DNA from 2 places in the Geomonas oryzisoli genome. Region 1 is predicted to be linked to the other one. Evidence: riboswitches for the same ligand, from Rfam matches in the RefSeq annotation. Region 1 holds a riboswitch; the other holds the start of a gene.
The links. A riboswitch is a leader RNA that binds a small molecule or an ion and turns the genes downstream of it on or off. The one in region 1 is predicted to bind S-adenosylmethionine.
Positions count from the first base shown of each region.

Region 2: another riboswitch for S-adenosylmethionine. It lies ahead of metX (homoserine O-acetyltransferase MetX); the one in region 1 lies ahead of KP004_RS10025 (trans-sulfuration enzyme family protein).

Region 1 is NZ_CP076723.1:2,283,490-2,286,968, forward strand. It holds gene KP004_RS10015 (AMP-binding protein) at 1-261, opposite strand, end outside; gene KP004_RS10020 (Ros/MucR family transcriptional regulator) at 636-1,181, opposite strand; SAM riboswitch class I at 1,629-1,735, shown strand; gene KP004_RS10025 (trans-sulfuration enzyme family protein) at 1,805-2,950, shown strand; gene KP004_RS10030 (trans-sulfuration enzyme family protein) at 2,947-3,479, shown strand, end outside.
Region 2 is NZ_CP076723.1:187,620-191,098, forward strand. It holds gene KP004_RS00795 (acetate kinase) at 1-107, shown strand, start outside; gene metX (homoserine O-acetyltransferase MetX) at 430-1,533, opposite strand; SAM riboswitch class I at 1,632-1,730, opposite strand; gene KP004_RS00805 (hypothetical protein) at 1,816-1,986, opposite strand; gene KP004_RS00810 (NAD(P)-dependent oxidoreductase) at 1,983-2,846, opposite strand; gene pabB (aminodeoxychorismate synthase component I) at 2,954-3,479, opposite strand, start outside.

The sequences.
Region 1 (3,479 bases):
GAAATCGACGGGAACGGCGATGGCGCCGCGCATGATGATGCCCCAGTAGGCAACGCCCCACCAGGACGAGTTCGGCCCCCATAACAGCACGCGATCCCCGGGCGCCACGCCCTGACGCGCGAGCAGCCCCGCCATCTTCAGGGAGAGCTCGGAGAGCTCGCGATACGAAACCGCGAAGCGGCGCACGCCGGTTCGGTTCACCAGAGCGGTCTTATCCCCCCGCGGCGCAAAGCTATGAAAAAGATCTACCAGTGTCCGCATCTCTGACTCCCGTAGGCGGCGCATGTCAGTTGCAGCTTTATGAGGTACCATCACAACTTCGAACGAAAAGAAAGATCGGGCGGCACCACCTACTGACACTACTAAACGTCCGCATCATCTTCCCAAGGAAGCATTGTCACACGTGCGCATCGCTTTGGCAACCATGCAGCGCTGCCGAGCAATCAATCGCGGCGCTGTGAGCAACTGCTACGGGCAAGGGAGTTTAACCGAAGCCCGCCGCAAAACCAATCCCAAAACAGAAATAAAGAGCGGACTGAGCCGCAAACGCAGATGCTTACCCCTTTACCGCAGTATCTATGCAACAAAAAAAGCCGCCCCGTTAGGGAGCGGCTTTTAAACCGAATCAGTGCGGATCAGGCCACCTTCGCCTTTGCACTGTCCTTGGGAGCCTTGGCCCCTTTGGTGACCTTGGCGGGCTTGGCCGGCTTGACAGGCTTGGCCGCCTTGGCGGCCTTGGCGGGAACCGCCTTCTTCGCCTCGATGTTGGCCATGCGCACGCCGCGCGCCTTGGCGAGATTGTCGGCCAGACCGCGGTCCAGGGCCATTTTCCGGCGCGCTTCGGAGTAGTTCTTGGCCGCCAGCGGCTGCTTGCCCGGAATGCCGAACTGCTTCTTGTACTCGCCCGGCTTCATGCCATGCGCGGTGTTCAGGTGACGGGCCAGCGTCTTGAAGCCCCCTTTGCCACACAGCATGCAGACGACCTCGCCTTTCTTGAACGCTTCTTTTACTGTCAAGGAAGCTTTGGGTTCCTCTACACCCTCGACAGGTTCACCGGCTTCAAGATTTTTGAGGGCGCTGTGCACTTTGCTGATTTCGAATATAAGCTGATCAGAAGTCATCGGAGTGCTAGACGCATGTGACGCCACGATCTGAGCTGCGATTTCTACCAAAGTTGCCATTGATATCCCTCCATTGATCATTATGTACCTTGGATTATAGTGGCAGGTTTCCAAGCATTGTCAAATCAACAAAATAAACTTTTTATGTATGTCATCCGTGATAGCAAGAGAGGAGGATCAATGACAGGCAATGGGCCTGAGCGTTGTCAGTATCCCCAGAAGAGAAACCGACAGAATGTTCGATTGCCTGAGGTATAAAAGAGAATGAGCCTGTTGCTGCCGTACCAGATACAGAAAGACGCTTTGGTATACCATCCGGCCTCGTTCCGGGTAGCGGAGCGACGTCCCGGCGCACCGGGCAACACTACCTGGGCGGTAGGGAAAAGATTTACCAGAAATAACTTTTATTTTAGTCAACAAGTAGAGTTTTATGGTTGACAAAAGGACAGTGCCTCAGTATTACTAGAGTCACGGATTAAAGCAGCACCCCTGACAACCGAATAGCATAACTTATCCAGAGCGATCGAGGGACTGGCCCTATGACATCGCGGCAACCTCCCCACGGGGGGAAGGTGCCAAATCCAGCGGAACGGCAACGTTCCGAAAGATAAGGAAGTGCGGACCGACAATAGAAAAGTCCCCTTCCGACCCCGGAAGGGGACTTTTTCCATTTGGAGGCTACGATGCACATCGCAACCACTGCAGCACAGATAGGACTCGAGCGCGAGAGCCGGACCGGCGCGGTCACGGTCCCCATCTATCAGACCGCCACCTTCCGCCACCCCGGCCTGGGCCAGAGCACCGGGTACGATTACAGCCGCTCCGGCAACCCGACCCGCCAGGCCCTGGAGGAAGGGATCGCAAAACTCGAAGGCGCGAGCCGCGGCTTCGCCTACGCCTCCGGAATGGCCGCCATCACGAGCCTCATGTTCCTGTTTCAACAGGGAGACCACCTGATCGTCACCGAGGACCTCTACGGCGGAAGCTACCGGCTGTTCGAGAAGCTGTTCCAGCAGTTCGGCCTGAGCTTCAGCTACGTCGACACGAGCGACGTGGAGCTGGTGCGCCGGGCGATCCGCCCGAACACCCGCGCCCTGTTCGTGGAATCGCTCACCAATCCGCTGCTCAAGGTGGCCGACGTGCGGCGACTGGCCGAGATTTGTAAGGGCAACGACATGCTCTGCATCGTCGACAACACCTTCCTCACCCCGTACCTGTTGCGCTGCCTCGACCTCGGCGCCGACATCACCGTCTACTCGGGGAGCAAGTACCTGGCCGGGCACAACGACGTGGTCTGCGGCCTGGTGGCGGTAAAAGACGCGGCCCTCGCGGAAAAGGTCTATTTCCACCAAAACGGCGCCGGCGCGGTCCTGGGACCGCAGGATTCCTGGCTCACCGTCCGCGGCATCAAGACGCTCAGCATCCGCATGGACCGCCAGCAGGAAAACGCCCTGGCGCTGGCCCAGTGGCTTACCCGGCACCCGCGGGTGGGACGGGTCTACTATCCCGGGCTCCCCGACCACCCGGGGCACGACCTGATGAAGCACCAGTGCGGAGGCTTCGGCGCCATGATCGCCTTCGAGGTGACCGAACCGGAGCTGGTGAACCAGCTCCTGATGAAGACGGAGCTCATCTCCTTCGCCGAGAGCCTCGGCGGGGTCGAGAGCCTGATCACCTTCCCGCGGGTGCAGACCCACGCGGACATCGAGCCCGAGAAACTGCAGCGGCTCGGCATCAACCACCTGCTGCTGCGCCTGTCGGTGGGAATAGAAGACAAAGACGACCTGATCGCCGACCTGGCCCAGGCATTCGAAGGAGAGCACGCATGAAATTCGCCACCGAACTGATCCACGGCGTCGACCCGATCGACCCCGAGCACGGCTCCGTAAGCCACCCCATCTACCTCTCGTCGACCTTCGCGCAGCGCTCGGTAGACAGCTTCGGCCGCTACGACTACGCCCGCTCCGGCAACCCGACCCGCGAGGCGCTGGAGGAGGCGATCGCCGGTCTGGAAAAGGGAGCGGTCGGCCTGGCCTTCGCGTCGGGGATCGCGGCCACCGCCTCCACCCTGCTCCTGTTCAAGCCGGGCGATCACCTGGTGGTGTGCGAAGACGTCTACGGCGGCACCTTCCGGCTCCTCACCACCTTGTTCAAGGGATGGGGACTCGAGGCCACCTTCGTGGATGCCACCGACAACGCCGCCATCGCCGCCGCGATCCGGCCCGAAACAAAGGCCCTCTACCTGGAGACGCCGTCCAACCCGCTGATCAAGATCACCGATCTCGCCGCCGCGGTCGACCTGGCGAGGGAGAACGGCATCCTCACCATCGTGGACAACACGTTCATGACCCCGTACCT
Region 2 (3,479 bases), 2.1 Mb from region 1:
ACGTCATGATCAGTGCGGACCACTCCGCCGTCAAGGTCTTCGTGATACCAAGCGGCGAGGACATGGTCCTCAACGAGGACGTGGCCGCCATCATGGGGTGGCAGTAGCGGCAGGAGCGGGCGGCGTCGAAAACGCCGCTTCGAAAAGAAACGACGAAGGGCGGATGATCGCATGATCATCCGCCCTTTTTTTATTGTGTGCACCGACGGTAAATGAAGGTGACCTATCGCCGAACCCCCCGGTCAACGCAGGTGAATTATCGACACACCCGTAGGGGCGAATAATCATTCGCCCAGCCGCCGGCGCCTGACTGATGTCAATGGCAAGATGGGCAACGGTGCCAACGGGGCGAATAATTTTCGCCCCTACAGGAGTAAACGCATTCGTGAGGATGGAGGGGCGGACCCGCGATGCCGGCTCGCGTGGCGTCTAGGATCCGATTCCGTTCAGGAACCGCTGCACCATGGGCGTGAAGGTCTGGTGCTCGAGCAGGAAGGCGTCGTGGCCGTAGGCGGAGGTGATCAGGTGGTACTCCACCTGCTTGCCCAGCTTCTGGAGCGATTCGACCATCTCCTCGGTCTGCGCCGGCGGGTAGAGCCAGTCGGAGGTGAAGGCGAAGAACTGGATCGGCGCGCGGACCGGCTCGAAAGCCTCTTCCAGGGATTCGCAGCCGGCGGCGACGTCGTAGAGGTCGAGCGCCTTGGCCAAGTACAGAAAGGAGTTGGCGTCGAAGCGGTCCACGAAGTTGTAGCCGTTGTAGTTGAGGTACCGCTCCACCTCGAACTGGCCGAAGAAGTCGAACTGGCCGTCCCGGGCCGAGAAGCGGCGGCCGAACTTGGCGGTCATGGACTCGTCGGAGAGGAAGGTGATGTGCCCGATGCCGCGGGCGAGCGCCAAGCCGTCCTTGGGGTTCTTGCGGTACTCCCCTTTCTTCCAGGTGGGGTCGTTGAAGATAGCCCAGCGTGCCACGGCGTTGAGCGAGATCGCCTGCGCCGAAGGGCGCGGCGTGGTGGCCAGCACCACCGCCGAGGCGACCCTTTCCGGGTACTGGGTCGCCCACTCCAGGGCCTGCATCCCTCCCATGCTGCCCCCCAGCACGCAAAAGAGTTTCTCGATGCCGAGCCGGTCCAGGAGCAGCGCCTGGGCCTTGACCATGTCGCGCACCGTGATCACCGGGAAGGCGAGGTTGTAGCGCTTGCCGGTTTTGGGGTTGATGGAGGTCGGGCCGGTGGAGCCGAAGCAGGAGCCGATCACGTTGGAGCAGATGACGAAGTAGCGGTCGGTGTCCAGAAGGCACCCCGGGCCCACGATGTCATCCCACCATCCGGCCCTTTTTTCGTCCTCGCTGTGGCGGCCGGCCAGGTGCGCGCTCCCGGTCCAGGCGTGGGTCACCAGGATGGCGTTGGAGCGGTCTTCGTTGAGGGTGCCGTAGGTCTCATAGGCGATGTCGATCGGCCCGAGGATGCGGCCGCTCTCCAGGCGCAGTTCGGTGTCGAAGGTGATGATCTGTTCTGTCACGATGCCGTAGGACATGTCTCTCTCGTACTTTCGGGTGCCGGGATCGGCACGAAAAAAGCCCCATCTCGGTGTGAGAAGGGGCTTTTCGGGTGTGACAATAGCTAAAAGCGCCTTTCTCATCTTCGCCTTTCGGCAGGATTTAGCACCTGTCGCCCAATGGGCCGGTTGCTGTGGCTTCGCAGGGCCTTTCCCTCCACCACTCTAGATAAGCAGGTCTTTCTATTCAATTTTCGGTGCAGAATAAGGGAGCCGCCGTTATTTGTCAACGGCAAACTGTGCCCGAGGTTCACGACCCTGCTACAGCTCATTGCGGTACTTGACCAGGATGTACAGGCAGACGGCACCTGCCAGGAACATCCCGATATCGCGCGGCCAGGGGATCGGCTTGTCCAGGCCGGACTGGATCATCGGGTCCAGCAGGGCGCTGGTCAAAAGCGTTACGCCCGCAAAGGAAAGCAGTTGTTTCATGAGTTGATGGCCTTCAGCACGGCGCAGAAGTCGCGATCGGCAAGGCCCAGCGCCTTCGCCCTCTTGAAGCTCTCATTGGCGGCCGCGGCGGAAGCCAGGGGCTGGTTCAGGGCGTCCCCCAGGGCGACGGCCAGGCGCATGTCCTTTTGCATGTGCTTGAGCGGGAAGGCGGCATCGAACACCCCTTGGGTCATCTGGGCCCCCTTCAGCTTGAACATCGGGTTGGCCAGCGCGCCGGAGTCGAGCACGTCCAGGAGGTCGGAGCTCGCGAGCCCCGCCTTCTCGGCGAGGGCGAGCCCCTCGCAGAAGATGGTCATCATCCCCCCCATCACCATGTTGACGATGAGCTTCATTTCGGCGCCGCGTCCCACCTCGCCCAGGAACAGGCTCTTCTTCCCCATCTTCTCGAAGAGGGGCATCGCCTCGTCGAAGAGGCCGCGGTCGCCGGCGGCGAGGATGATCAGGGTGCCGTCCTCGGCTGGTTTCTTGCTCCCGGAGACAGGCGCTTCCAGGAATCTCCCTCCTTTGGCGGTGATTGCCGCTGCAATCTCCTGTGCCGTGGCGGCGTCCACGGTGGACATGTCCACGTAGCTGCGCCCCGCTCCGATCCCCTCCAGGGCGCCGGCCGGGCCGAAGCAGACCTCGTGGGCCGCGGCCGGGTCGGCCAGCATGGCGATGGTGATGGCACACGTCGAGGTGACCTCGGCCGGGGTTGCGGCTACGGCCGCCCCGAGCGCTGCGAACTCCTCGCATTTTGCCGCCGAACGGTTCCAGACCTTGACCTTGAAGCCGGCTTTGATGAGGTTTTTGGCCATGGCGCTGCCCATGATGCCCAGTCCGATAAAACCGTATGTTTCCATGTCGTTGCCTCCCTGATAGTTAAGTTTTTGCTCTAATAGTGGGTCCATATCTCCTCCCCCCGGAGGGGGGAGGCTGGGAGGGGGGGCTTCAGTAAGGTGCCCCCTCCCTAACCCTCCCCCTCCGGGGGAGGGAACTTACCGGCATCAGTCTCTTCATCCAACAGTGTCGCCTGCCGCCACCCGCGCACCGAGTTTACCAGAAAAACCGCTTCGGCCCGCTCCAGGTCCTCCCTTTTCAGGATCCTTTCCTCGATCGTCCCCTGGGCCAGCAGCTCCTCGCGCAGGGTGCCGGGGAGGAGGCCGCAGTCGAGAGGGGGGGTGCATTTTGTGCCGTCGATGACGGCAATCAGGTTGCTGTAGGCCCCTTCAGTCACCTCGCCGCGCTCGTTCTCGAAGATCACCTCGGCCAGGTCCGGCCGGGCGGCGAGCTCCCGGTGGAACAGGTCGCGCCGGCTGGTCTTATGGTAGAGAAAGGGATCGGTGGAGCTGACACGCTGTCGTGCGAAGGAGACCTTTGCCTCCGGGGTGGCCTCGGCGAGCGGCGCCGCTTCGCAGCTGAGACGCCCGTCCCTGAAGAGCAGCAGGCGCACCTTGTACCCGGTTGAAGGGATGAGGTCGGCCGCGGTCTCCTGC